DNA from 2 places in the Vibrio sp. JC009 genome. Region 2 is predicted to be linked to the other one. Evidence: predicted binding sites of a transcription regulator. Region 2 holds the regulator's gene; the other holds the start of a gene.
What was found. Region 2 encodes PurR, which represses purine synthesis genes. Its sites were predicted from a motif close to TNANGNAAACGTTTNCNTNA; they were not measured.
Positions count from the first base shown of each region.

Region 1: purL (phosphoribosylformylglycinamidine synthase) is a predicted target of PurR. The motif match lies at 13,443-13,462, and genes of this name have one in related genera.

Region 1 covers NZ_CP092106.1:2,641,564-2,656,817, reverse strand. The annotation lists gene L3Q72_RS11780 (SRPBCC family protein) at 1-181, shown strand, start outside; gene L3Q72_RS11775 (RnfH family protein) at 181-531, shown strand; gene bamE (outer membrane protein assembly factor BamE) at 570-932, opposite strand; gene recN (DNA repair protein RecN) at 1,057-2,718, opposite strand; gene nadK (NAD(+) kinase) at 2,830-3,714, opposite strand; gene grpE (nucleotide exchange factor GrpE) at 3,896-4,513, shown strand; gene dnaK (molecular chaperone DnaK) at 4,743-6,668, shown strand; gene dnaJ (molecular chaperone DnaJ) at 6,962-8,110, shown strand; gene L3Q72_RS11740 (type IV pilin protein) at 8,338-8,736, opposite strand; gene L3Q72_RS11735 (GspH/FimT family pseudopilin) at 8,863-9,396, shown strand; gene L3Q72_RS11730 (prepilin-type N-terminal cleavage/methylation domain-containing protein) at 9,377-9,991, shown strand; gene L3Q72_RS11725 (hypothetical protein) at 9,988-10,383, shown strand; gene L3Q72_RS11720 (prepilin-type N-terminal cleavage/methylation domain-containing protein) at 10,373-10,789, shown strand; gene tadA (tRNA adenosine(34) deaminase TadA) at 10,849-11,379, shown strand; gene L3Q72_RS11710 (hypothetical protein) at 11,417-11,557, opposite strand; gene mltF (membrane-bound lytic murein transglycosylase MltF) at 11,685-13,316, opposite strand; gene purL (phosphoribosylformylglycinamidine synthase) at 13,601-15,254, shown strand, end outside.
Region 2 covers NZ_CP092106.1:1,988,030-2,003,283, forward strand. The annotation lists gene mukB (chromosome partition protein MukB) at 1-1,925, opposite strand, end outside; partial or broken gene mukE (chromosome partition protein MukE) at 1,955-2,587, opposite strand; gene mukF (chromosome partition protein MukF) at 2,568-3,905, opposite strand; gene cmoM (tRNA uridine 5-oxyacetic acid(34) methyltransferase CmoM) at 4,144-4,923, opposite strand; gene elyC (envelope biogenesis factor ElyC) at 5,039-5,845, shown strand; gene torR (two-component system response regulator TorR) at 5,856-6,566, opposite strand; gene torD (molecular chaperone TorD) at 6,812-7,459, shown strand; gene purR (HTH-type transcriptional repressor PurR) at 7,683-8,687, shown strand; cyclic di-GMP riboswitch class I at 8,812-8,919, shown strand; gene L3Q72_RS08890 (TfoX/Sxy family DNA transformation protein) at 9,038-9,625, shown strand; gene L3Q72_RS08895 (TVP38/TMEM64 family protein) at 9,776-10,462, shown strand; gene L3Q72_RS08900 (hypothetical protein) at 10,473-11,156, opposite strand; gene L3Q72_RS08905 (hypothetical protein) at 11,389-12,447, shown strand; gene L3Q72_RS08910 (alpha/beta hydrolase) at 12,449-13,246, opposite strand; gene topA (type I DNA topoisomerase) at 13,415-15,254, opposite strand, start outside.

The DNA.
Region 1 (15,254 bases), 650 kb from region 2:
TAAGTCTCTGAAAGGGGGCTGGTACTTTACCGAACTTGATGAGCAGGCGTGCAAAGTAGAACTTAAGCTGGATTTTGAGTTCTCCAGCAAACTGGTGGAAGTGGCCTTTGGTAAGGTGTTTTCTGAATTAACTAATAACATGGTGAGTGCCTTCACCAAAAGAGCGAAGCAGGTGTATTAATGAATATCGAGTCTGACATGATTCATGTAGAAGTAGTTTATGCTTTGCCACATGAGCAGCGAGTGATTACTGAGGCGGTAGATAAGTCTCAGACGGTGGAAGAGATCATCAAGCAATCGGGTGTACTGGAGATGTACCCTGAGATAGATCTGGCAAAGAATAAAGTGGGCGTGTTCGGCCGCAACGTTAAATTGAACGCGACTGTGCGTGACCGAGACAGAATTGAGATCTACAGGGCATTGCTTGCTGACCCCAAAGAAATCAGGCGCAAGCGGGCTGAGCAGGCAAAAGCTTCCGGAAAAGCGGACCCTGTTACAGGTGGTAAGCCAAACGAGCTAAGAAAGAAATAGATAAAAGAAGAGCTGGCATGTGGCCAGCTCTTCTACAATTAGTAGTGGACTCTTTCGAAGAAGCCTTCACCTGTCGGGAAGTCGCCGTCGATGTTCAGCAGACTGCCATCGTCACTGAAATAAACGAACAGGTTCTTCTGGATAGAATCTTTGTGTCCTTGAGTATGGTGATAAATATAGTACCAGGTATTTGGGTACCCATTCTCAACCAGCATAGGTGAGCCTAAAACATAGCGAACCTGCTCTTTGCTCATGCCAAACTTAAGCTGATCGACCGCTTGCTGTTCAACATAATTACCCTGATTGATGTCGATTCGGTATACAAGCTTCTCCGCTACAGAGCAACCTGTCATCATCGTTACCGCTAGTGGGATGACGGCTAACCACTTTTTCAACTGCATAACTGAAATTTCTTAATCTGTGTATTTCAAAAATCTTGGCTGATGATAAACAAGCTCAGCCAAGATGTAAAAGGGACTTTATTGGTACTTTTAACTCAGACAGCAGATTTCAGATTTAGTTTCATTAAGCGGCCAGCAGTTCTTTGGCGTTTGCCAGTGTGGTTTCGGTAATCTGGCTTCCGCCCAGTAGTCTTGCCAGTTCAGATACGCGCTGGTCTTCATTCAGAGTACGCATCTGGGTTTCTGTTTTGCCAGCCTTTGTCTGCTTAGCGACAAATAGCTGTTGGTGGCCGCAACCGGCAACCTGAGGCAGGTGAGTCACACAAAGCACCTGAGTGGATTCGCCAAGTGTTCTCAGCATTTTGCCAACCACTGCCGCTGTCGGGCCACTGATGCCCACATCCACTTCATCAAAAATCAGGCTTGGTGTATCAACTTTCTGAGCCGTGATTACCTGAATGGCCAGAGAAATACGCGAAAGCTCACCGCCAGAGGCTACTTTTGCAATTGGCTGCATTGGCTGGCCTGGGTTAGTGGACACAAGGAAAGTGATCTGATCGATACCCAGCGGAGAGGCGTGTTTTTCATCACTGGCGATATCAATGCTGAACTTGGCTTTTTCCATGCTCAGTTCATGCATGCTTTTACTGATCAGCTTATCCAGTTCTCTTCCGTAGCGTCGGCGAGATTTACTGAGTTTTTCTGCACTGGAAAGGAATTTCTCTTTTTTCTTATCCACTTCTTCAGCCAGAGCATCCAGTTTTTCATCCGAGCAGTCCAACTCTTCAATCTGCTTAAGCAGATCCTGGTGGTGAGCATAAAGCTCTTCAGGCATGACGTGGTGTTTACGGGAGATAGACATGACTTTAGAGAAGCGCTCTTCAACAAAGGCCATTCTTTCCGGATCAACATCAATGGAGTCCAGATAGCTGCGAAGTTCGTTGTTGGTCTCTTCAATCTGGATAATAGCTTCATCCAGCATAGCCGGCAGTGAGGCTAGCTGAGAATCAAGTTCGGCCAGTTGAATCAGTGACGAGGAGGCTGTCTGAAGAATGCTAAGGGCATTGACCTCTTCGCCTTCATAAATAAGCTCAATTGCTTGCTGGCAGTTGGTCGCCAGTTCGCCGCTGTTAGCCAGCTTTTTATGTTCTTGCTCAAGTTCAATAAATTCATTCTCTTCAAGGGCAAGCTCATTAAGCTCTTTGATCTGGTATTCAAGAAGCTGCTTTTGTGCTTCGTTTTCAGCACTGTTCTGACGCAGCTCTTTTAGCTTGTTCTGAGCCTGACGCCAGGTCTGGTAGTGCTGTTGAGATTTGTTAATAAGCTCGCCATGGCCTGCATACTGATCAAGCATGGAAAGTTGATATTCACTCTTCATCAACTGGTGGTGAGCGTGCTGTCCATGGATATTGATTAACTTCTGACCCAGTGATTTTAGCTGGGAAAGCGGAACAGGACTTCCGTTGATAAAGGCTCTGGAGCGGCCGTCCTTGGTGATAATACGGCGAAGTATGCACTCACTACCATCTAGCAGTTCGTTGTCTTCCAGCCAGCGGGTAGCGTTAACATTGTTATCCAGTAAAAAGGCTGCGCAGACTTCGGTTTTATCTTCTCCCTGACGGACCATACTTGCTTCGGCGCGACCGCCAAGGCAAAGGCCTAATGCGTCAATGGCGATAGACTTACCGGCACCGGTTTCACCGGTGATGGTTGTCATGCCCTTTGAAAGTTCAAGTTGCAGCGATTTAACAATAGCAAAATTATTAACACTTAAATGAGCCAGCATTTTGAATACCTGTATAACCAAACATTACTGTATAAGAGAACAGTATATACTGTTTCTTTATACAGTAAAGTCATACGGGTGACTTTTTTATGAACAGTTCATTAATGTGAGTTAAAACAACTTACTCGACCAGCCTAGTTTGTTTCTCAGAACGTGATAGTAGCTGTAATCTTCCGGGTGGATCAGTTTTAACACATTGGGGCTTTGGTAAATCACGATCTCATCTGAAGGTGAAACCGGAAGCGATATCTGACCGTCACAACTGACTTCCTGAGTACCTCTGTTATCCGGAGAAACAGAGAGTTTGACCTTTTTGTTTCCATCAACAACTAAAGGCCTGCTGGAAAGAGTATGTGGGAACATAGGAACAATAGAAATCGCATTCAGGCTCGGTGACAGAATAGGGCCGCCACCAGACAATGAATAAGCCGTTGAACCCGTCGGGGTAGAAATAATCAGACCGTCAGAGCGTTGGGAGAAGGCAAAGGAGTCGTCAATATAGACTTCAAATTCAATCATATGAGCGATTTTACCCGGGTGGAGAACCACTTCGTTCAGTGCGGCGCTGTGACTTTTCTGTTTTCCGTGGCGATACACTTCGGCTTCAAGAAGGAATCGCTCTTCGGTCAGGTAGTGCCCGTCCAGCACTTTTTTCAGCGCTTGCTGGAAATCTTCCGGGTTCAGGTCGGTCAGAAAGCCCAGGTTTCCGCGGTTAACGCCGATGACGCTGATATCAAAACGGGAAAGCACACGGGCTGCACCCAGCATGTTACCGTCACCGCCAACCACTATCGCAAGATCGGCCTGCTCACCGATATTGACCAAAGAAGTAAAATTTTCGTTATCAATATCTTCAAGAATATCGATCAGGCGATCATCAATTAAGGTGGTGTAGCCCTGTGATTGAAGCCAGCAAAAGAGCTCTTTGTGGGTTTGTACTGCCTTGTGATTGCGGGGTTTACCGATTATGCCGATAACGTTGAAAGGCTTATTCATGCCGATGATCCAATTACTTATTTAGAGCAATGAGAGATTAACACGCTCAGATGCTTGATTCCGAATTATCTATCCCCATAATAAGGGCAAGTTGAACAATTTAGCGAGCAATTTATCCCGTTAATGTGGAAAAGTGTCAGTTGCTTGCTTTGAACATAGAATTCCGAAGTCTGGAGATATCATGAGTAACGAAGAAAATAAGGTAAATGAAGAAGAACTGAAGCAGGAAACTGTTGAGCAGGAAGAAGCTCAGGAAGAAGTGGAAGCTGTAGGTTCTGACGCTGATATCGATTGGAATGAAGAAGGTGATGCGCAGGATGAGCAGGAAGCTAAGATTGCTCAGCTGGAAGCTGCACTGCTTTCAAGCGAAGCTAAAGTAAAAGAGCAGCAGGACTCTGTTCTTCGTGCAAAAGCGGAAGTGGATAACATGCGTCGTCGCACTGAGCAGGAAATTGACAAGGCTCGTAAATACGCGCTTAACAAGTTTGCTGAAGAACTGCTGCCGGTCATCGATAACCTTGAGCGTGCTATTAGCCACGCAGATATGGAAAACGAAGCGGTTAAGCCAGTGGTTGAAGGTGTGGAACTGACTCACAAAACGTTTATCGATACCGTTGCTAAATTCGGCCTTAAAGAGATTAACCCTGAAGGTCAGCCATTTAACCCTGAATTCCATCAGGCAATGTCTATTCAGGAAAGCGAAGATTTTGAACCAAACACGGTTATGTTCGTAATGCAGAAAGGTTACGAGCTGAATGGTCGTGTTGTTCGCCCTGCAATGGTTATGGTTTCTAAGTAACAGATACCAGACAACTGAGTTTTGAAAGGCTGCTGTTTAGTGGCCTTTTTTTATTTGTGTCGAAAAATTCTGGCAAAAATTTCCATTTTTCCCTTGAAAACCCATTCACTGACCTTATTTAAGGTGCATACACAAAGAAACATTAATGTGAGTGGGGTTGAATCCCGATTCACAGCCCCCATCTAGGGGGTAACAGAAATGAATTAACTGAATTCTCGGAGATAACCTGATGGGTAAAATCATTGGTATTGACTTAGGTACTACTAACTCATGTGTTGCTGTACTTGACGGCGACGCACCACGCGTAATCGAAAATGCTGAAGGTGAGCGTACCACAGCATCTGTTATCGCTTATACAGACGGCGAAACGCTAGTTGGTCAGCCTGCGAAACGTCAAGCGGTAACCAACCCACAAAACACTCTATTCGCTATTAAGCGTCTTATCGGTCGTCGTTTTGAAGACGAAGAAGTTCAGCGTGATATCGAAATCATGCCTTTCAACATTGTTAAGGCTGACAACGGTGACGCTTGGGTTGAAGCACAAGGCCAGAAAATGGCGGCTCCTCAGGTTTCTGCTGAAGTTCTTAAGAAGATGAAGAAAACAGCTGAAGACTTCCTTGGCGAAGAAGTAACTGGCGCAGTAATCACTGTTCCTGCTTACTTTAACGATGCTCAGCGTCAGGCAACTAAAGATGCCGGCCGTATCGCAGGTCTTGAAGTTAAGCGTATCATCAACGAACCAACAGCGGCTGCACTGGCTTACGGTCTGGACAAATCAGGCGGTGATCGCACTATCGCTGTTTACGACCTTGGTGGTGGTACTTTCGATATCTCTATCATCGAAATCGACGAAGTTGAAGGCGAGAAGACTTTCGAAGTACTTGCTACAAACGGTGACACTCACCTTGGTGGTGAAGACTTTGATAACCGTCTGATCAACTACCTTGTAGACGAGTTCAAATCAGAGCAGGGCATCGATCTTAAGAACGATCCTCTTGCAATGCAGCGTGTTAAAGAAGCAGCAGAAAAAGCGAAAATCGAGCTTTCTTCTACTCAGCAGACTGACGTAAACCTACCTTACGTTACTGCGGATGCGACTGGTCCTAAGCACATGAACATCAAAGTAACTCGTGCAAAACTTGAAGCACTTGTTGAAGACCTTGTTCAGCGTTCTCTTGAGCCTCTAAAAGTTGCTCTTGCGGATTCAGACCTGTCTGTAAGCGACATCACTGACGTTATTCTTGTTGGTGGTCAGACTCGTATGCCAATGGTTCAGGCTAAAGTTGCTGAGTTCTTCGGTAAAGAAGCTCGCCGTGACGTTAACCCTGATGAAGCTGTAGCTATGGGTGCTGCGGTACAGGGTGGTGTTCTTGCTGGTGACGTTAAAGACGTACTTCTTCTTGACGTAACTCCACTGTCTCTTGGTATCGAGACTATGGGTGGCGTGATGACTAAGCTGGTTGAGAAGAACACAACTATCCCGACGAAAGCGAACCAGGTGTTCTCTACAGCAGAAGACAACCAGAGCGCGGTAACTATCCACGTTCTACAGGGTGAGCGTAAGCAGGCTATGTACAACAAGTCTCTTGGTCAGTTCAACCTTGAAGGTATCCAGCCAGCACCTCGCGGCATGCCTCAAATCGAAGTAACATTCGACCTTGATGCGGACGGTATCCTGCACGTATCTGCAAAAGACAAGCAGACTGGTAAAGAGCAGAAGATCACTATCCAGGCATCTGGCGGTCTGAGCGATGATGATATCGAGAAGATGGTACAAGAAGCAGAAGCTAACAAAGAAGCGGACAAGAAGTTCGAAGAGTTAGTAACTGCACGTAACCAGGCTGATCAGATGATTCACGGTACTCGTAAGCAAATGGAAGAAGCGGGTGACGCTCTGCCAGCAGACGAGAAAGAGAAGATCGAAGCAGCAATCAAAGAACTTGAAGAAGCGAAGAACGGCGACGACAAAGAAGCTATCGACGCTAAAGTTCAGGCTCTGATGACTGCAGCTCAGAAGCTGATGGAAATCGCTCAGCAGCAGGCTCAGGCACAGCAAGCAGCTGGCGGCGCTGAAGCTGGTGCAGAACAGCAGTCTCAAGACGATGACGTTGTAGACGCTGAGTTCGAAGAAGTTAAGGATGACGAGAAGAAGTAATTAACTTCTTGTGCCGTAAGGCATAATCCTTAAGTAAAATTCATTGCGGGCGTCGGGTTTTTCCTTTCGCCCGCAAGTTTGTAGATGAGATTGAGTGAATCGATCTAGGTGATGTTGGAAAGAAGGCCCTGGGCCCTGGGACGGACTCCGTCCTATTAGGCCCTAGGAATGGAGTCTTTTTCCCCAGGGCCCAGGGCCTAGAAACCCAGGGCCCAATCCCCAAAATCCCCAAGATCGATTTAGTTAACAAAGACATGGCACTTCGCCATAAGCAATAAACGGTAATTAAACACATGTCAAAACGTGATTTTTACGAAGTATTAGGCGTAAGCCGCGATGCATCAGAGCGTGATATTAAGAAGGCGTATAAGCGTCTTGCGATGAAATTCCACCCGGACAGAAATCAGGGTGATGAAGGTGCTGCGGAAAAGTTTAAAGAAGTAAAAGAAGCGTATGAAGTTCTGACCGATGCTCAGAAGAAGGCGGCTTATGACCAGTATGGTCACGCGGCATTCGAACAGGGTGGCATGGGCGGCGGTGGCGGCTTTGGTGGCGCTGGTGCTGATTTCGGTGACATCTTTGGTGATGTGTTCGGTGATATTTTCGGTGGCGGCCGTCGTGGTGGCGGTGGTCAGGCGCGTGCTCAGCGTGGTGCGGACCTTCGCTACAACATGGACCTTTCTCTGGAAGAAGCGGTTCGTGGCTGTGAAAAAGAGATTGAAGTACCGACACTGGTCGAGTGTGACGTTTGTCATGGCTCAGGTGCTAAGAAAGGCTCTAAGGCTGAAACCTGTCCTACCTGTCATGGCCATGGTCAGGTTCAGATGCGTCAGGGTTTCTTTGCTGTTCAGCAAACCTGTCCGACTTGTAGCGGTAAAGGCAAGATCATTAAAGACCCATGTACAGCATGCCATGGTCAGGGTCGTAAGCAGAAGACTAAGACACTTAACGTTAAGATACCGGCAGGTGTAGATACAGGTGACCGTATTCGTCTTTCAGGTGAAGGCGAAGCCGGAGAAATGGGCGCACCAGCAGGTGACCTGTACGTTCAGGTTCATGTTCGCGAGCACCACATCTTCGAACGTGACGGCAACAACCTTTACTGTGAAGTCCCGGTAAGCTTTGCAATGGCAGCTCTGGGCGGTGAAGTAGAAGTACCAACACTTGACGGGCGTGTAAGCCTGAAAGTGCCAAACGAGACACAAACCGGTCGTATGTTCCGTATGCGAGGCAAAGGCGTAAAAGGCGTTCGTGGCGGCGGTATCGGTGACCTGATCGTGAAGCTGGTTGTAGAAACCCCGGTGAAGCTAAGCTCGCGTCAGAAAGAACTTCTAAGAGAATTTGAAGAAAGCTGTGGTGGTGATGCTGCGATTAAGCATAGTCCTAAGTCGGAAGGGTTCTTTAAGGGTGTTAAGAAGTTTTTTGATGATCTGACTAGTTAAAATTAAGGGGATGGGGCTAGGGGACGGACTTCGTCCTTAAGGGTTATAGGGAAAAGCTAAAAAAGCTTGACATCATGTGCAGTCGAATCAAATCTTGCATAACCCCATAACCCCATAACCCCATAACCCCATAACCCCATAACCCCATAACCCCATAACCCCATAACCCCATAACCCCATAACCCCATAACCCCATAACCCCATAATCCCATAGCCCCATAGCCCCATTACCAACACCCCTCCGGCCCCATCCCCCCATCCGATCTAACCTCCAACCGAGGACAACTATCTTCAACCTGCTGCTCTCTTGCGTTAGCAATAAGCACATACCCACCAGACTCAGTCAGCGGTTCAATGCTAAAAGCAAACCTCCCCTGTTCAGTCTGGCAATTTAAGCTTGAAGCGCAGTAACTTCCGGACTCGTAAATCAGGTCAAAGTTGTAGCCGTTGGTGAAGGCGGGGTTTGTTCTGTCGAAGGTCTGTTCCAGTTCCATCTGAATTTTTAACAGATCTGATTTGGCGGCTGTTCTGTGGGCTTTGAGTCCATGCTTGCTATAGGAGGGGTAACCCATTACAGCGAGGCATCCGACAATAACCAGCACAACCAATAGTTCGATCAATGTCATTCCGGTTATCCGGGGACTATATGGATTACATCTATTTTTTCCGACCATTTCCAACACCTTTTGCTAACTTTCCCGGCATTTTCAGAAATAGCTAGAATCGCTTCAACAGGGTTTGGTTGGTGACAGATGAGTAAAACAAAAAATTGGGAAATGGTTCAGGGATTTACCTTGATAGAACTGATTATTGCACTTGTTATTGTTAGTACACTCGTAACCACGGCCGGGCTGAATATTTCACCGGTTTATCAGAGCTATCAGATAAAACAAGTCGCCACTGAATTAAGTGGTTTTTTCTATCAGGCCAGATCGGAAGCAGTGAAGAGGCATAAGGAGCTTTTTATTCATATCACTCAGGCTGGGTCTGAAGAGGGTCGTTGGGAGCTGGCTCTTTATGAAACAGAAGAGGGAGGCTCGCCACCAATTCTGTATGCCTCCGGAGATCAGGTTTTTCTTTCGGCCAATATCGGCAGCAGCTTTTCCGGCTCTCAAAATGTTATCAGACTGGACAGAATTCATGGTAATCCGGTAGGAAACGGTAACCTTACTTTCTTTCATAAATCGTCGCCGGGTCGGCAGATGAGGCTTGTATATTATGGTGTTGTAGGTCGGATAAGGATTTGTTCAGTGGAGGAAGCGCGCTATGGCTATCCGGTATGCTAATTCCCGGCTTTCTGCCAGAAAGGAACAAGGCGGTTTTTCTCTGGTAGAGCTGCTGGTGGCATCAACTCTTGGTCTGCTGATTCTGGCAAGTGTCGGCACTGTTTTTATATCGGGTCAGAAACTGGCGGCTAATAATGCCAGGCATATTCTTCTTACCCGTACCCTGTATCAGACTTTGAACTTCCTGCAGAGAGATATAAGACGGGCAGGCTATAACTCAGAAAATGGTACTGCTTTGACTGTGTCCGGTCAGGTTCTACATAATCAGGATGATAGACTTAGTTATGCCTATCGCATCAATCCACAAGGGGAGGTAGATAGGTATCAGCTGGTTTCACTACGGGGAGATCTATCGCAGAAAAAACTCCGGCTTTGCTCGAAGAGCATTTCGGCTTTGTCTCAGTTGAGTCTTCAGGAGTGCCAGCCAAGAAATCACATTTCACTGTTTGATGAAAACAGTGTCCTGCTGACCGGCTTTTCTATATTGCCAACCGCACCGGGATTGTTGACGGTAACTATGACGGTTCAACTGAAAGATTTCCCGCAACTAACCGAGACCAAAACCTTAACCCTTGCAGTGAGAAATAACCCATGACAAAAAAACAGTCAGGTATGGCGATTCTGCTTACCACCAGTTTGCTGTTAACCGCCGCTCTGGCACTGACGATGGTCAGTTATAAAGGGGTATTTTTTCAGATCAAACTTACCCAGAATCACCTTCAGTCAAGCCGTGAGTTCTGGATAGCAGAAGCCGGGCTGGAGTGCGCCTTTGGCGCATTAAAGACTGGCCGTGCCATTGTGGATATTTCCGAAGGCTGCCGGTTGGAAGAGGCGCTTTTTGTGACCCTGACAGAGCTTGAGGAAGATAGATACCGAATATTTAGCCGTTACCTTGATACCCAGATCTGTCGGTCTGTTCAGGCAGAACGCAATACAGGGCAGATTGTGGACTGGAGTTGGATCGAGGGGAGCTGGAATGACTTCTAACATGCGGGGATTCAGTCTGATTGAAGTCTTAATTGCCATGTTTGTACTTTCGGTGGGCGTTATGGGGCTGATCCGGCTTCAGATGTATGCTGAGCACAGCTCGGAAAACTCTGCTAACAGGTTTCAGGCACTGTTTATTGCAGAAAACAGGCTTGAGCAGTTTAAAGGTTTTTCTCAACCCGGCGGGACAGGAACGCTAAGGTTTCAGGATATAACCAGCGCAGAAGAGCGTATTGATGAGACCTTTAAATTACAGGTCCGGGTTAACAATTTGACCGCTCAGCCCTGGCAGGAGTTTGCTGGTGGTGTTTACGCCAAGCGTATTCAGATTGAGGTGTATTGGGAAGACAGGCGAGGGGAGACCAAACAGGTCGCACTCCAGACTCTGATTAGCCGCTTTAACTGAGCCTTGCATCTTAAAATCACTTGGGTATAGTCGCTTTTTTATTTACAGGTGTAGCGGTTGTGACTCAGAACTTCTCTAAACAGGACGAGATATTTATGCGCAGGGCAATTGAGCTTGCGCACCAGGCTGAACTGGAAGGTGAAGTGCCGGTGGGTGCCGTTCTGGTTAAGGATGATGAAATCCTTGCTGAAGGCTGGAACCGTTCTATCGGTGAGCATGACGCAACGGCGCACGCAGAAATCCAGGTGCTGAGAAAAGCCGGACAGCAACTGAATAACTACCGCCTTCTTGATACCACACTATATGTTACTTTAGAGCCATGCCCCATGTGCGCCGGCGCTTTGCTGCACAGCAGAGTGAAGCGCATTGTGTTTGGTGCGCCGGATCTGAAAGCGGGCGCTGCCGGAACAGTGCTTAATCTTTTCGAAACTCAGGCGGCTTATCACTATGCAACCATAGAGTCGGGGCTATTGGAACAAGAGTGCCGTGCTCAGCTTCAGGCTTTTTTTAAAAGAAGAAGAAAAGAGAAGAAAGAGGAGAGGGACAGATTACGCAGTTTGTCTTCTGAGCCGGAAGATAAGGGCAAATAACCTGATTGCTACTCACCCAGACCGGTTTTGATGCAGATTAGCTGAACGTCTCTAACTGAACATAAGTCCGGTTACGCCAGATAATCTTCTTTTTATTGTTTGCCAGCATTCTTTTTCGGCGGTTTGCTGAGGCAGTCTTTGTTGTCGACTTTGAAGCGGTACGTCTTTTAGAGAACATAATTGTACTCCTGTCTTTAGCGGCTCTTCCGCTGTTTTAGTTACTTGTGAAACCTGTTTACCTCTTCTTTATAGTGACTAAATATTACCGCTTTATGACGTTACAATGCAGGGAACAGAGTAATTTTTTAGCTTAACGGATGAGCCACTGGTTTTGGCTCGGCTTTTTCATCCTTATTGCCTTCTGTTTCTTTATCTGCCTGATTGTTTTTATTCTCTTTTTCGTCTTTCTTGTCTGCTGGTGCTGTTTCCGGTGCAATTTCTGTAGCGCCTTCAACTGGCACAGCAGCGCTGGCTGCACCACTTACCGTTGGATCCGGCAGTACAACATCAATAACCTGTATATCTTCTACATTGAGATCATTTTCAGCTGCGACTCGTTTTTCCACATGGCCGATAATAGACTGGTAGTAACGGCGGATATTTTCCACATAGCTTTTCGCTTCGTCGCCGCGAGCGTAGCCGTAACGGGTCTGGCTGTAGTATTTTCTCTTTTTCAGTAGCGGCAGCCGCTCTTTCACATCCGCCCATGAGTTTGGATCGCCGCCCTGAGCTTTAGTTAGACGACGGGCGTCCATGACATGGCCGTAACCGACGTTATAAGACGCCAGCGCAAACCAGATCTTTTCATGCTCGGTAATGGAATCCGGTACTCTGTCCACGATCCCCTGAAGGTATTTTACGCCACCACGGATAGACTGCTCAGGATCCAGTCGGTTTTTCACGCCAACAATCTTAGCGGTCGGCAGGGTCAGCATCATCATGCCCCGCACACCGGTTGGTGATTTGGCTTTCGGGTTCCAGTGGGATTCCTGATAAGAAACCGCCGCAATCAGTCTCCAGTCAAATTCATCAGAGTACTGTTTGAAGAGCTCTTCCCATTTCGGCAGTTTGTCATCCAGTGCGCGGATAAAGGCTCGGGTATCCACGTAGTCAAAGCTGTCCACATGCCCAAAGTACTTCTCTTCCAGTTGAGCCAGCTCACCGGACAGTTTTACTGAGCCGAAAAATTCGATCAGTAAGGCAAACAGACTTTCATCATCGGATTTGCGCATATACCAGGAAACCGGCTGGTCTTCGGTTAATTCAAAGGCCTGTGCAATATCCGGGTACAGTCTTTGGGTAAGAGATAGCTCAACTGAGTCAGCTACCGTATAAGCCAGTTCTCCGGTGGAAACCTGTCTGAGCAGATCTTTCACATCCGTGCCGGAATCCAGGTTGAACTTAAGTTTAGGGTGCTCTTCTTTTAGCTGATTCAGCCTTTTTTCAAAGTGGGAGCCTGAAACTACGGTGAGTTGGTCTTCGGTCGTATCCAGCCTTTCTTCCAGTTTCTTCAGGTTGCGCGGACGCCAGGAGCCGGTTTTATACACCACCTGCTGGCTGACGTAGTAATAAGCAGGCGCCGCGCGGTAGGCTTTTATGCGCTCCTGAGACTGGCTGAGCCCGGCAGCAACAATATCCACCTCGTTGTTATCCAGTGCAGGGAAAAGGCCGGATATACGGTAAACAGGTCTCATCTCCAGCTTTACACCTAATTCGTCTGCAAAGCGTTTAGCCAGTTCGTAGTCCAGACCGGTCGGGCCTTCCGGACCGATATAGTAAGCCAGCTGATTATTCAGCGTACCGACACGCAGGATCCCGCGTTCACGGATCTTATCCAGTTCACTCTTTGGATCGGATTCTATCTGACAGCCGGAAATACCAGCTATGATGATAACCAGAGCTAAGATTTTTGAAATCTGTGTAAATAATATGCGCATCGGAAACAGGAGTTTAAGTCTCAATTAGACTCTTTATAACAGACGCGCCGGATCAGGCAAAGAATCATTAAAGAAAACAGTGATTATTTGCAGAAATATCAGTCGAAAGTAGGATATGAAAAAAAATCGCGCAAACGGTTGCGCAAAGGGTTACGTCACAAAAAAAATGCTCTATAATACGCCCGCAACTGAGTAGGTGAAATTGGTATAAGTTCAGGGTTAGTTATTAACATATTGAATTTATTCCAATATCACTTAATCAACTGCATAAGAGACCTTAGCACATGGAAATACTGCGCGGCTCACCCGCTCTTTCTGAGTTCCGAATTAACAAACTATTGGATCTTTGTCGTGAACAATCGCTGCCTGTAACGGGCATCTATGCCGAGTTCATGCACTTTGCTGACACCACTTTCGCACTTGATGCGTCAGAGACGGAAAAGCTGGAAAAACTTCTGACTTACGGTCCAACCATTCAGGAACATGAACCTGAAGGTCTTCTGCTGCTGGTTACTCCTCGTCCGGGCACCATTTCACCTTGGTCTTCTAAATCTACCGATATCGCACATAACTGTGGTCTTGAGAAAGTTAAGCGTCTTGAGCGCGGTACCGCTTATTACGTAGAAGCCTCTGCGGAGCTGTCAGAAGAGCAAATTGCAGCAGTAAAGGCACTGATTCATGATCGCATGATGGAGTGCGTATTTACTGAAATGGAAGCGGCGCAGGCACTGTTTACTCAGGCTGAGCCAGCTCCGGTTCAGGCAGTAGATGTTCTTGCCGGTGGCCGTAAAGCGCTTGAGGAAGCGAACGTATCACTTGGTCTTGCACTTGCAGAAGATGAAATCGATTATCTGGTTGAGAGCTTTACTAAGCTTGGCCGTAATCCAAATGATATCGAACTTATGATGTTTGCTCAGGCAAACTCTGAGCACTGCCGCCATAAGATCTTCAATGCTGACTGGACAATCGATGGTGTTGAACAGGATAAATCTCTGTTCAAGATGATCAAAAACACCTTCGAGACCACTCCTGATCACGTACTTTCTGCGTACAAAGATAACGCAGCGGTAATGACCGGCTCTAAAGTTGGCCGTTTCTTCCCGAACCCTGAATCCCGTGAGTACGATTACCATCACGAAGATGCGCACATCCTGATGAAGGTTGAGACGCATAACCACCCGACAGCAATTTCTCCGTGGCCGGGTGCATCTACAGGCTCTGGTGGTGAAATCCGTGACGAAGGCGCAACCGGTATCGGTGGTAAGCCTAAAGCGGGTCTGGTTGGTTTTACCGTTTCTAACCTTCGTATTCCGGGCAGTGAGCAGCCATGGGAAACCGATTTTGGTAAGCCGGGCCGTATTGTCAATGCGCTGGATATTATGCTGGAAGGCCCTCTGGGTGGCGCAGCATTTAACAACGAATTTGGCCGTCCTAATCTGCTTGGTTACTTCCGTACCTATGAAGAGAAGGTTAACTCTCACGCAGGTGAAGAAGTTCGTGGTTACCACAAGCCAATTATGATTGCCGGTGGTATGGGTAACATCCGTGATGAGCATGTTCAAAAGCGTGAAATCCCTGTGGGTGCAAACATCATCGTACTGGGTGGCCCTGCAATGAACATAGGTCTTGGTGGTGGTGCTGCATCATCAATGGCTTCCGGTCAGTCGGCTGAAGATCTGGACTTTGCTTCTGTACAGCGTGAAAACCCGGAAATGGAACGCCGTTGTCAGGAAGTTATCGACCGCTGCTGGCAGCTTGGCGAAGAGAACCCGATTGCATTTATCCACGATGTGGGCGCGGGCGGTATCTCTAACGCACTGCCTGAGCTGGTAGACGATGGCGAGCGTGGCGGTAAATTCCAGCTGCGTGATGTACCAAACGATGAGCCGGGAATGAGCCCGCTTGAGATCTGGTGTAACGAATCTCAGGAACGCTATG
Region 2 (15,254 bases):
TGCTTTTCATTCTCCAGAACCTTCTGCATTTCTGACATCACAGCCTGACTGTCGTACAGATCGGCACCGCTCTGCTCTTTCAGATTCTCCAGTGCATCGCTGGCCTGAATCCACTTAGGTGCAATAGATTCCAGTCTTTTTATTTCAGCCTGAAGACTCTGCTCTTCACGGCGCTTATCACTGCGCTGCTCACGGATTTCTTCCTGCTCAGCCTCGATAAGCTCGATATTAGCCAGATGCTTATCACGCTCTTCTTCCAGTGCGCCCAGACCGGTAATATCGATATTGTGTTTCTTCTGGTACTCCTTCACCAGCTCTTTTGCCGCCCGCTGCGTACTGATATCCCTTTCCAGATCGCGGTACTGAGCCCGCCACTGGGATTCATTTTCCAGCAGGTTTTCAGCGGAGCGAGCCTGAGCGGTTGCCTGACGGGCAAATTCCGATGCCTGATCACGGGCAATATCGCCCACAATGCTCTTAACCAGAGCAAAGCCTTTTTCAAACTGCTCTGCTGCGCTGGAGCTGATATCCAGCTTATGTTTCACCGCAAGCAGACTGGTTGTTTTATCGCTCTCCTGCTCTTTTAAGCTGGCAAGCTGCTGCTGAACATTTTCGGCACTCAGAGAGTCATCCGCCAGTAGCTGCCTGGCTTTTTCCAGAGCCTGAACCGCCTGCTGGTACTGCAATGCACGTGTCTGCTGAACATCAAGAGCCTGCTGATAGTCAGCCAGCTGAGACTTCAGGCTGTCCACCTCTTCTTCAGAAATGGTGGCATTCTCTTCCGCTTCAATCACACGTTCCTGAGCTTCTTCAACCACCATCACCTGCTCTTCAAGGCGTTCGCTCAGCTCTTCAAGATCTTCCTGATAGCGTTCAATCTTCTCCTGCTGACGCAGGGCATTCTGAACCAGTTGCAGATGATCAGAAGCCGCCTGGTAATCCTGTTCCAGATCGGACTCCTGCTCCACCAGTTGCTCAAGCTCTTCTTTTACCCGGTTCAGCAATTCATTCTGGGCAATCAGTGTGGTTCTTGACCCGAACAACTCACCACGGATAGCCAGTGCATTATCCAGCTTATTTTTGCGGTCATTGGCGTGGCGCATATAGTCCGCAGCCACATAGTTTGTAGACTCAGTGATCAGGTGCTTAAACAGATCACGGTCTGACTGAGTCGTCTTGATCGCCTCAAGCGTCATGCGGTTTTCGCGCAGCGCCGATTCCATATCCTGAAATGCTTTTTTAACGCCACCGTTCTGCGGCAGCAGATAATCTCTTAAAGAACGGGTAATGGCGCTTGAAATACCACCGTAAAGCGAGGCTTCAATCAGACGGTAGAACTTAGAGCGGTCACCACTGTTACGCAGTTTCTTCGGCAATACGCCGTACTCGAACATACGCGAATGGTAGTCAACCACGGAATTGAACGCTTTGTACTGTACGCCTTCGTACTCACCGGCGATCTGCTTAACTTCGTTAATTGAGCGAACTCTTGCCTGACCGTTTTCCAGCTTCTCAATCAGCACATCGGTTGGTTTAACAGCACTTGGCAGCCCCTGAATCACAAAGGGTTTGATATCCACTTTCTTATCACGGCCTGCCACCTGCTGCAGTTTTACACCAAACAGCAGTCTCTGCTTTTTGGAGTTCACCACATCCAACGCGGAATAACAGACGCCCGCCTGCAACTTACCGTACAGACCTTTATCACGTGATGCCTGTGAACTGCCCGCTTCTGTTGTGTTACGGAAATGCAGCAGACTCTGGTCCGGGATCAAAGCGGTAATAAATGCGGCCATGGTTGTGGATTTACCGGCACCATTACCACCTGAAAGTGTGGTCACCAGATCATCGATATCAAAGGTACGAGCAAAAAAGCCGTTCCAGTTGATCATGCTCAGTGACTGATATTTACCTCTTTCAATCATGCTTCTTCCTCTGCTTCATTTGCCTGTTCAACAACCGCTTCACCGTCACGGATCAGTCTTAGCTGCGCCTCTCTCACATCATCACCGACACGAACATCGGCACCAAAGCGGAACACGGCTTCACTGATTTTAAACTTACCCTCTTCACCAATGGAGATAATCATTCCAATGCGTTTCAGGCGGCGCAGAGAAGTACGCACTTTTTCATACAACTTTTCTTTATCAAGGTCAGAGCCGGTGGCACGGTTGGTCACCAGTCTCATCAGTTTCTTTTCATCTGCCAGTCCCAGCAACTCTTCATAGAGCTCCAGATTGGTAAAGATACCTTCATGAGCGATTCGCTCCGGACTCAGGTATAAGAAGCAGAGAACTTTACCCACCAGCATATCCAGCTCAGAAAGCACACTGCGGCCAATCAGAGCGGTTGAGCGGGGTCTCAGATAGAAAAAGCCTTCTGGAGCACGGATTAGTTCAATATTGTAGCGCTGATAAAAATGCGCCAGTTCAGTTTCAAAATCACTTAAAAATGTGTAGTTATCTAAATCTTCTGTCGCGATGTGACGGCCTGCGCGCAGCATGCTGTCAAGTTCAGGGAACAGAGGGTTTGCAATCGCTTTTGCCAGATTAACCGGCATGTATTGCTCAATATTTGTCGATGACATTTGCTTGTACCTTTGCACCAAAATCGTTAATTGCCTTCCAGTCTGGCTGAACCGCCATATAATCGGACTCGGAGTAGCCCAGACGCACGGCCTGGTCGATAACAATTCTGGCTAAATCGAAATGATAAGCCTGAGGGTGTGTTGCGAGGTAATCACGCAAAACCGATCCAAGATCGATTGGCGTCCCCTGCTCTTTATGCACACTCAGCATGCCTGAAATGCGCTGAGTCAGCTCATCATTAACCTGTTCAAATTCTTCATATTCAACTTCAGCCGGAGCCTGACCGGTCACTTCATCATCACGGAGCGAAAGCGCTTCGTCCCGGAGATCGGTAAGCTTGTCAGCATCGGCGTAGGTCAGATACCAGGGCGCATCAAAGTACTCCTTCACCGACTGGCGAAGTCTCTGACTGAATGCCCGGTTTTTATCCATATCAATGGCCGTACGGATAAACTTATGTACGTGGCGGTCATAACCAATCCACAAGTCGATAGACTGCTGGCCCCAGCTGATAATCCGGTCCAGCTTCATCTGCAGACCAAACAGCAGCTCTTCGATAAACTCCAGCTCAGAATCGCCATAGATGATTTCCTGAATATCGATGATCTGCGCCTGCATCTCATCACCTGCGGCCTGAAGGGTATCCTGCAGCTCTTTCAGGGTATCTGATGTGGCAGACAGCAGGGATTCACAGTTATTAATCGCATCCCGCCAGTCCTTATTTAAAAGATCGGCAATCTGCTGCTTAACATCCTGCTGCTGCTCATCCATGACCCGCTGGTTCAGATCAATCTGATCGAAAATTTCGGCGACTGAAAACTTCAGCACACCGTAAACATTCTTTCGCCAGTGCGCCTCTGTACCACCTTCCCGTGCAGCTTCAATCGCTTTTGCCATTTCATCGGCAACCATGGAAAGCTGAATGGAAAGCTTCAGCCTGGAAAATTCTCTGTGACGGATATAGTAATCAGAGATACCAACAGCTAATGGCGACAGACGGTAGATACTCGCACCATCGGTCATTTCACTGGTAAAACGGCTCAGTAAACGCTGATTTACCAGCTCGTTTATCGCATTGTTCGCCCTGAAGGCCGAGGCATCGCCTGTGGTTTCAAATTGTCTGGTGACGATCTTAAATGCATCATGCAATTCGCCCTCACCAAGTTCTTCATCAAACCTTTCCTTACTCATTACCGCGATAGCTATCAAAAATGCTAAACGCTCGCTGGAAAGGTTCAGTGAAAAGTCATGCTGCTGAACCCAACCGACCAATTCATCAATTGGCTTTTCAGCAACATCCTGAGCTAATTCACTCATTGTTAATCCTGTTTTTTCTCTCTACAGCCATCTGAAATTTGTTCAGAATCTTAAAAACTAGACACCTATTGATACTCAGATCAGTCTCTGTCTGCTTTTTCTTTCTCCGTGGGTTATTTAGGAAGCAGGCAGGTATTGATAAGCAGACCGTCCTTGCCAGGGATGGCAAGGTCGAACCCCATGGATGGGTTAATGTGTGTCTGTGTTCAATACCTGCCTGCTTCCGGTGTCCCCGAAATCAGATAGCTTTTTTAGCCCATACGTGTATGTACCGGCCCAGTGACAAGTACGGCTCCTGACGGCAGAGCCTCTTTTCCAGCTCCAGAACATCGTCAAACTCGTAATCACCCATATACTGCATATTGCCAATATAATCCTGAAACGAGCGGATACCCGACTTACCACAAATTTCAAATCCCGCGTCTTCAATCCACTTATAAACCTCTTCCGGCATTAAGCCCTTCTGAGGCTGAAGCTTGAAACGCTTTCTGTGCGGCATCCCTTCCAGAACATGGGGAATATTGCCGCAAATCACATTTTTCAGTACCAGACCATGATGATTATAAAACATGACAGAAGCAATACCGCCCGGTTTCACCTGTTCAAGCACAATATCCAGTGCCTCTTTCGGTGATGCCAGCCATTCCATTACAGCGTGAAACAACACCATATCGACATTGTTATCAAGATATTCCCCCACCCTTTGCACCGGTGAATGAATATAACGGTACTGTGATGAAAGGCCATGGGCATCGATATCCTTTCTTGCCAGTTGCAGCATCTCTGAAGAAATGTCACATAACGACACTTTATGACCAAGCTCGGCCAGCTTCTGAGACATCTGCGCAAGACCGCCTCCGGCATCCAGAATATCCAGCTTTTCACCCTTATCTAAATGCGTTAGCGCAGCCGTCAAATCCTCCCAGACAATGGTCTGCCTTATGGCTCCTTTCTCTGATCCATAAATATTTTTTGCGAATTTGTGTGCGATGTCGTCGAAATTTCGGTCTTCAGTCACGTCAGCTTAGGTTATCATGTCCAATCGTGCTGCTTATTCTGTCATAGGAATATCAGGAATAAAGAGTTATGCTCTTTTTTTATAATTAAGTGATGATTTTTCGGACTATTGAGCAATGTTTGAGCTGAAAAAAGTAATATCGTCCCTTGCTATGCCACTTCCAGCCTTGCTGATCATAGGCTTTTTTGGTTTAGCATTGATAATGTTTACCACCAGGCACCGCTTTGGTGTGCTTTTTGTTTTCGCTTCCCTTACCGGAATTTTCTTAATCTCCTTCCAACCTGTCTCTACCAAACTTCTGCTGCCGATGGAGAGAGAACACACCGCCTTTTTCCCCGTAGAAGGAACGGTTGACTACGTAATGGTGCTTGGCAGCGGTCATGTTGTTGACGATCAGATACCACCAACTTCCGAACTCAGCCGGACTGCTCTGATGAGACTGGCTGAAGGGATCCGGGTTTTACGCATGTATCCTGATGCAAAACTCATCTTATCCGGCTACGCAGGTGGAGCAGAGTTCAGTCACGCTAAGATGATGGCCCGTGTGGCTCTGGCACTAGGTGTTGCCAAACCTGATATTGTTCTGCTGGAAACAGCAAAGGACACCTGGGAAGAAGCAAGACAGGCTGCCGCTTTTGTGAAACAGGGAAAACTGGTTCTTGTCACTTCTGCCAGTCATATGACAAGAGCACTGAAGGAGTTTAACGAAGCTGGCTTAAAGCCAATCCCGGCACCAACCAACTACCTGGCCCAGACCGAGATAAAACAGACCTGGGTAAAATACACCCCACAAGCCCGTTATCTGGAGCAGTCAGAACGTTACTGGCATGAAAAGCTTGGCATCTGGTGGCGCGAAATCAGGGATAAACTGGTAGACACAGAAGAGCTGGAAGCCAGCATGACAGAACTGGCAGAGAATTAAGGGGGGGAACTCAATCCCCCGCAAACATATACCCTTCCCCATGCACAGTAACAAAGATCTGAGGATTCTTAGGATCATACTCCATCTTAGCCCGCATACGGCGGATCAGAACATCAATGGTTCTGTCGTTAGGCGCATCTACTCGGTGACTAATCATATTAATAATACGCTCACGGCTAAGCACAGTATTCGGATAAGAAGAGAGCGCCACTAACAGCTCATACTCAGCCTTAGTCAACTTCACAGGTACACCGTCACGGGTCAGCGAGCGTCTCTGAATATCAAATGTCCAGTCACCAAAACAGATAATATTGCCCGAATCCAAATCAGGGGTATCTTCCTTTGGATTCTTAGCCAGAGAAATACGCCACAACAGGTTCTTCACCCGAACCAGCAACTCCCTTAGTTCAAACGGTTTGGTGACATAATCATCAGCCCCCATTTCCAGCCCGACGATTTTATCTATGCTATCAGTACGTCCGGTGACAAGAATGATACCGATATCTGACTGGCTTCTCAGCTCACGCGTCAGCATCAGTCCGTCTTCTCCGGGTAAGTTGATATCCAGCATCACAAGATCTACCTCATTTTCACTCAGTACATCCCGCATCTGTTCACCGCTGTCCGCTTCGCTTACCTGGTAACCTTCATTCTGAAAGTAACCCACAAGCTTGCTTCTGGTCACAATATCATCTTCTACTACTAATACATGGCTGCTCATAATCACCGCTTTCATTCAGTCCAGAGTTATTAATGGGATTCTATTCATAACTATTAACAATTCTAGTTCATATTGCCGGAACTGTGAAAAACATTACTGTTTATTGACTCAACGCAAGTATCTGAAGTTGCGTTAATTTTTAAATATAAAGTGTCACATTTTTTCATATTAGTGGTTAGTTTTATTCATATTTTTTGTTTACACTTATAATCAATATATTAATAAGACTTGGTAGGAATTCAGTGATGGAAGAAACAAAAGCGTTTAACGAAAAGAGAGCGGAAATTTATTGGTGGTTATCCAGCCTTTTTGCCAAAGAACTAACTCAAAAAGAGCTTGATGCTTATCAGACACCGGAAATACGTTCATTTTTATCCGGCCTTGGTGAAAATGAGATCTTAAAACCATCAGTCGACAGACTGACAGATGCACTGAACCGCCTGCAGGACAGAGAAGACGCACAACTAGAGCTTGCTGCTGACTTTTGTGACCTGTTCCTGAAATCAGATAAGGGCGGAGCACTACCTTATGCTTCACTGTATATCGGTGACTCTGGCCTTTTGAACGATAAACCCGCTCAGGAAATGGCCGAGCTGATGCAGAAAAAAGGCATCGCCATTCAGGAAGGCTTAAATGAGCCAGCTGACCATATTGCTCTGGAATTAGACTTCCTGGGCAACATGATTATCCGTTCCAACGAGCTGGAAAAGCTGGAACATATTAATGACGCGCTTATTGAGCAAAAAGCCTTTATCGAAAAATATATGCTGAGCTGGTTCCCTCAATTTAGCGAGAAGTGCCAGAAGTTTGATGAATTTGGTTTTTATGCCAGCGTCGCAGCCTTTCTTGTGGACTTCTGCAAACTGGATTGTACATACTTAGGCGGTGAATAGTACCCATTAAGTATATTTGTGAAGAAACGCCCGTTTAGGGCGTTGTCTGCCGAAGCAAATAGGTCTAAAATCGGGGCCGCAATCGATAAAATATGAATCTTGCTGCAAACCGCTATCACTTTTAATAGCGGTTTTTGTGTTTTAATCACAACTCAACCTACTGTTGATAATACTATAATAAACACAAACCATTTGATGTTGGCAGCATACACAGGACAAATTTATGGCCACAATTAAAGACGTAGCACGCCTGGCAGGTGTATCTACCACTACTGTATCCCACGTTATAAATAAAACCCGTTTTGTTGCTGAAACCACCCAGCAAAAAGTAATGGAAGCGGTTAAAGAATTAAATTACGCACCAAGTGCTGTTGCACGCAGCCTTAAGTGTAACTCAACCCGTACCGTGGGCATGCTGGTAACTCAGTCAACTAACCCTTTCCTTGCTGAAGTTGTCGATGGCTTTGAAAGCTACTGCTACCGTCAGGGCTATACGCTGATCCTGTGTAATACCGGCGGTATCTACGAGAAACAGCGTGATTACATCCGAATGCTGGCAGAAAAGCGCGTTGACGGCATTTTTGTTCTCTGTAGCGACCTGACTCCTGAGCTTCAGGAAATGATTGAAGGCCTGACTGATATTCCTAAAGTGATTATGGACTGGGGCCATGGCGAATCACTGTCAGATAAGATTATCGATAACTCAGAAGAGGGTGGCTACCTTGCGACCAAATATCTGATAGAGCGGGGCCACGAAAATATTTTCTGCCTGAGCGGTTTCAGAGACAGAACGCTTTGCATTGAGCGTATTCAGGGTTATAAGCGCGCTCTTGACGAGTTTAATATTGAGTTTAACGAAAAGAACATTCTTGAAGGTAACTTTGAGTGTGATACTGCCGTTGAAGCCGCTGATAAGATTCTGGCGATGGAAAACAGACCAACAGCCGTTTTCTGTTTCAACGATATTATGGCGCTAGGGCTGATGAGCCGCCTGCAGGAAAAAGGCATTCGCATTCCGGAAGACATCTCTGTGATCGGTTATGACAATATCGACCTTGCAGCCTACTACTCTCCACCGCTAACGACTGTGCACCAGCCAAAACGCCGTGTAGGTAAAACCGCGTTTGAAATTCTGCTGGAGAGAATCAAAAACAAGGAGCATGAGCGTCGTATTTTTGAGATGCACCCTGAAATAATCTCGCGTAAGAGTGTTTTGGTTCGTAACTGAGTTGTTAAATAAAAAGAGTTTCTGTTAAATATCTCACCCAATATTACCTATCTTTTTTGAACAAAGATCACGTTAACCATCAAATAGCGTGATCTTTGTTCATTTTTTTACTATATTTATTAGGTCACGACCAAGGCAAACCATTTGAAAAAATGGGACGCAAAGCCACCGGCCTTAGCCTATAATTAGTTTAACCAACTGATTTTAATAGAAAGGCAGCGGGGTTGCCGAAAGCAAATTAGCATTCAGAAAACGCGAGTTTTACCGTTTTCTGACAACAGATCACATAGATTTGCTAATTTTCTCGGAAACAAATTGGTTGAAGCAATTTTTAACCCGAGACAAGCACCATGGATAAACCAGTATTAAAAGATTCACTCAGACTTTTCGAACATTTTGGTAAAGTCAAATCACGTTCAATGTTTGGTGGATTTGGCATTTTTGTTGATGAGACGATGTTTGCTCTTGTCGTAAATGATGCCCTTCATATTCGCTCAAACGATTCTACAATTGAAGAATTCAAAGCTGCTGGCTATAAGCCTTATGTTTATAAGAAGCGTGGATTCCCGGTTGTTACAAAATACTTCGCACTTCCGCAGGACTTTTGGGATGACACTAACGACATCCTGAAAATTGCTGAGCATGCCCTAAATCTCGCTAAGGAAGAAAAGGCACACCAGGCAGAGGAAAAACCAACCCGCCTGAAAGACCTTCCAAACCTGCGTCTGGGCACAGAACGCATGCTAAAAAAGGCCGGGATTAATTCCGTAGCCGAACTAAGACAAGCTGGCTCTGTTGGCGCATTTAAAGCGATCAAACAGACAAACTCAACCGTTAGCCTTGAACTGCTTTGGGCGCTGGAAGGCGCACTAAAAGGCAAGCACTGGTCTGTGATTACTAAAGAACGCAGAGATGAGTTGATGAGTAAGCTGGACTAGTGTTTCAACTTCTCAGCTAACTGAACATAAAACCGCTGTCACCAAACAGCGGTTTTTATTTTTTTATGAAATAAAAACCGCTCCGCCCCTGTCCTTATATCCATGTGACCTAAAAAAGCTATAATGCTCCATTATGATCTGGAAGATATTATGAATAAAAAACTGATTATCGGCCTGCTGCTTCTGCTTGTTATCATCACCCTTGCCACCCAGTTTGGTCAACACCTGACTCTGGAAAATGCAAAACAGCAACAGGCGCTGTTAGCGGAGTATATTGAAGCCAACAAAGTTTCAGCTGCACTTATCTACTTTCTGGCCTATGTGGTGGTTACAGCCTTCTCTATTCCGGGAGCGGCAGTGGTAACATTGCTGGGAGCGGCGCTGTTTGGCTTCTCACTAAGCCTTTTGCTGGTCTCGTTTGCAAGTACATTGGGAGCGACATTTGCGTTTCTCAGCAGCCGCTATCTGCTGAAAGACTGGGTTCAGACTAAATTTGGCGGAAAACTGCATGCAATAAATAAGGGTGTCGAAAAGGACGGCTCATTTTACCTCTTCTCGCTAAGGCTGATCCCTGTGTTTCCATTTTTCCTGATAAACCTGCTTATGGGACTGACACCGATTTCAACCCTGCGTTTTTATCTGGTCAGTCAGTTGGGTATGCTTCCCGGCACAATGGTTTACCTTAACGCTGGTACTCAACTGGCAACAATAGACAGCCTTTCAGGTATTGTCTCGCCAAATGTGCTGATCTCTTTTGCCCTGCTGGGCCTGTTCCCTATTCTGGCAAAGTGGATTATGGCCAGAGTTAAACCGGGAAAAGGCGTACAGCAGGGGTAATATGCGGGTCTTACTTAATATTTTTAGGTAAGACGCCGTTTTTTCTTAATAGCTTAAAGCTTCCGTATTTTAGCTTCTCAAGCCAGATATTGTCGCCCTTTTGTAAAAAGAAGCACTCCATTTCGTCTTCTTTACCTTTCGCCACAAAGAAGTGTAAGGTGCCCTCTTCAATTTGAGTTTTCTTATAACCCCTTATGTGCACCTGCTTTGCTCTCTGCTTGGACAGATAATCATACTGCTCCTTGGGGCCGCCATTTTTTAGATCTAAGGTAATTTGATACAAGAGTGGCACATAAGGGTATGCACCTTCAGCATCTTTTTCGAACTCTTCCTTTTTATTGTTTTTGCCATTCACAAACTGTTTCTGTGAAAAATCCCAGTCATAAGCCTTTTTCTTGGAGCCGACTTTCTGTTTGTAACTGGTCTGTACCGGAACCAGTAAATCACCGTTTCTGATATATGAACCACGCTCTTTCAGGTCAGCCTTTATCCACATAAAGGAGCCCTTTGCATTCGTTTCGTAGTTACAGTTCTGTTTCTCACACTTGGCAAGCATGGTGGCATGGCCCAACGTCAGCGGACCAAACCCGACGACAAACTCCCCGTTAAACGCATCATAAGCAATGGCGCTTGCATGAAATGGAGCTGCTATCAGAGACAATACCCCAATTTTTTTTATTGTGTTTCTTAACATATCCGTAAGACCCATTGACCTAAATTTACTGGTGACAACCACTAGTTATCGCTCAGTTTTGTTACTCAATTTTGACACTAAAGGCAAATAAATGTTCCACTAGTTACAGTATTTCATTATGTTATTTATACTTATATAAAATCGTCTATCAATATAAGGAAATATATTGCGCTGTACTAAAGGGATTTTTATTCACCGCAACTTACAAGTTTGGGCTGAGACCAGAAGCATTTTGTCTGCACGGCGCAAAGTTTCTGTTCTGTTTCTATCATTCAGTATAGCCTACTCCCCGTTAACGGCAGCTGAAGCTGAAATCAGTGAAGCTGCTGATACTTCATACTCACCTGAGATATTACTGGCGGAACCGGAGTCCTGGGTAGATCTAACTGAAACTTATATATCTGATACAGTGCACGATTTCAGCTCCTTTCTGGACCATCATCTGGCAAAAGATGAAAATGAGGAAATCATTACCAACAGAAGTTACGTCAAAATCGATGCCACCTCAGTGTACACACACCGGGATGATTATAGTTCTGACGGCAGAATAAAAGCGCGTATTCATTTACCTCATATACGGAAAAACTGGAAACTGCTTCTGGAAACTGAGCCGGATGATTATGAATCACTGGAAAGTAAAGAGAGAGACACAGCAGCCAAAACGGCCAATGACTCTGTTGACGGAGCCATTGCCGGTGTCGATTTACCGCAAGAGCAGTATAAGTTCTGGACAAGCGATCTGGATATTGGGATAAAAATAAAACTTCCTTTCGATCCCTTCATCCGGGGAGAGATTCGTCGCGTGGAAGAGCTGTCAGAAAACTGGACAGGACAATTCAAGCAACGCGTTTTCCATTTTCATTCCATTGGTTCCGGCACCCTTAGCGAGCTTAGCTTCTATTACGCCGTGAACGAAGATGAATCCGATATTATTACCGCCACATCCAGTGCTCAATACCTGCATGAAGACCATAGCTGGGAGTTACTGCAACAGTTTGTCTATTCCGACCGGCTTAATGACCGGCACCTGCTGGAACACGCCATAGGCTTGTCTGCCAACCCGGATGAGGATGAGAAAATAACAAACTACTGGATATCGACATCGTGGCGTCAAAAGCTTTATAAAGACTGGCTCTATCTTTACGTAACTCCGGAGATCGAGTTTCCCAGAACATACGACTACAAAATCAACCCAGGGGTGATGCTTCAGGTTGAGGCCTATTTTACCAAGAAAAGGGATATCAACCGGTTAAACAGAAGTATCCCTAAATCCACCAGAAGGCTTAACTAATCTAGCCGCTAACCCGCTGGATAAACTCAATAGAGTGCTTATTAAACTCGTCCGGTCTTTCTACATTGCAAACATGACCACACTGGGGGATCTCACGCAGAAAGCTCTGACTATGCGAATTAACCATCTCCCGCACAGGCTGGATAAACATATAGTCCTTATCCCCCATCAGATAAAGCGTCGGTATAGGCAGTTCTTTATCCTTGAAATAACGCATCAAAGGATTTACCTCTGCAGCAAGAATAAACCAGCGCTTAAACTCTTTCTGACACAGCTTTTTCGCTTCTGAAACGAACAGGAGCCTGGACTCCTTCTGGTTGCGCTGCGGCATAACAATGTAGGCAAACAGGCGGTAGAGCCACATGTAAGGGACAATATGTTTACTGAGATTACCAAGCCTGACCAGAACCTGAGAGCGGGTATTTAACCGGGTAACCGCTCCGCCAAGAACCATGGAACGAACCCTTCCGGTGGCCAACTCCGCAATATTGCGCACGATAATGGTCCCCAGAGACATTCCGACAAAGTGTGCAGAATGGATCTTAAGGTGGTCCAGTACCTTAAGTACATCCATGGTGACTTCTTTAAAGGTGTAGCGGTTAGTGATAATACCCTTGATAAAATCAGAAGAGCGCCCGTGTCCGCGAAGGTCCACCAGCAGCAGGTTGAAGTGTTGTTTATAGGCCTTTATCTGCTTAAACCAGATAGAAGAACTGCCGCCGGCTCCATGCACAAATACCACCCATTCTTTACTGGTTGGATGAATATAGGTTTTGTGGAACAACAGACTCTCTGACATAACTTTATCTAATTGGTAAATGGCTGATGAGCTTATCATAACTATAGCCGTTCAAATCAAGTAAAACTCGCGAACCGGCTCTATTTTTGTTGGTTTGGATAAATATTGCTCTCTGCTTGGTCGCAAAAAAGGCAGCCTGTGGCTGCCTTCCGTAGAGTCCTGTTGACGTTATTTTTTAGGTTTCTTACGCTTATCCGTAATTTCCCATTTGCCGTCAATGTACAGACCTGTCCATCCTGATGGTTTACCATCGATCTCGGAACGCACATAGTTCTCTTTAGACTTACGGCTAAAGCGAACTACCGTCGGACGGCCATCTGGATCCTCCGTCGGCGCCTCTGTCAGGTACATAAACTTCGGAGAGATTCGGTCTTTGAATCTTACAAGTTCTTCAACCAGTGGCGCTCTTGTCTCACGCGATTTAGGGAAGTTACTTGCTGCCATAAACAGGCCGGAAGCACCATCTCGCAGAACAAAGTAAGCGTCTGAATTTTCACACGGCAGTTCAGGGAAGTGAACCGGGTCTTCCTTAGGAGGAGCCACTTCACCGTTTTTCAGAATCTTACGGGTGTTCTTACAGGTCTCGCTGGTACAGTCCATATACTTACCAAAGCGACCGTTTTTCAGAACCATATCCGAGCCACATTTGTCACATTCAACAACCGGACCATCATAGCCTTTCGCTTTGAACTCACCGTACTCAACCACATAACCGTCACAGTTTGGATTGTTACCACAGACATGCATCTTACGCTTGTCATCAATCAGGTAAGCATCCATTGCGGTTTCACACTTAGGACAACGCTTCTTAGCACGAAGTGCCGCTGTTTCAACATCCTCTTCCAGAACATTGATGATGCCTTCTTCGTCACCCAGGTTAATGGTTGTCTTACAGCGTTCTTTCGGTGGCAGAGCATACCCAGAACAGCCCAGGAATACACCTGTTGAAGCAGTACGGATGCCCATTGGGCGACCACAGGTCGGACACTCAATATCAGTCAGTACGATATTGTTTGGCTTCATACCGCCCTGCTCTTCATCCATCTCAGCGGTTTCCAACTGACCGGTGAAGTCACTAAAGAAATCATCCAGAACGCCTTTCCAGTTCGCATCACCTTCGGCAATTTGGTCCAGTTGCTGTTCCATGCGAGCGGTGAAGTCATAGTTCATCAGGTCGTTAAAGCTGTCATCCAGGCGGTCTGTCACAATCTCGCCCATCTTCTCAGCGTAGAAACGGCGCTGATCTACCTTAACGTAGCCACGATCCTGAATGGTCGAAATGATAGATGCGTAAGTTGACGGACGGCCGATACCACGCTTCTCAAGCTCCTTAACCAGAGCCGCTTCGGTAAAGCGTGCCGGTGGCTTGGTGAAGTGCTGCTTAGGATCCAGCGCTTGCAGGTCAAGTTTATCACCCACCTGAACTGCCGGAAGAATCTGATCTTCGTTCTTACCAACCGGACGCTGTACACGAGTCCAGCCATCAAACTTAAGAATACGGCCTTTGGCTTTCAGCGTATACTCGGCTGCTTTTACGCTCACTGTTGTTGAGTCGTACTTCGCAGGCGTCATCTGACAGGCAACAAACTGGTTCCAGATTAGCTGATACAGTTTGTGCGCATCCGCGTCCATACCCTGCAGATCATCCGCTTTTACGTCCACGTCCGATGGGCGAATCGCTTCGTGCGCTTCCTGAGCTCCCGCCTTACTGCCATACAGGTTTGGCTTCGCCGGCAGGTACTTGTCTCCGAACTCAGAACCAATAAAGCCACGTACGGCCTCTACAGCCTCGCTGCTCAGGTTAGTGGAGTCAGTACGCATATAAGTGATGTAACCACCCTCATAGAGGCGCTGAGCCAGCATCATGGTCTTTTTCACACCATAACCAAGGCGGGTACTTGCTGCCTGTTGCAGTGTGGAGGTGATATAAGGCGCAGATGGCTTACTTGAAGTCGGTCTGTCTTCACGCTTGCAGACTTCGTAAGCGGCTTTTTCCAGAGTCGCCAGA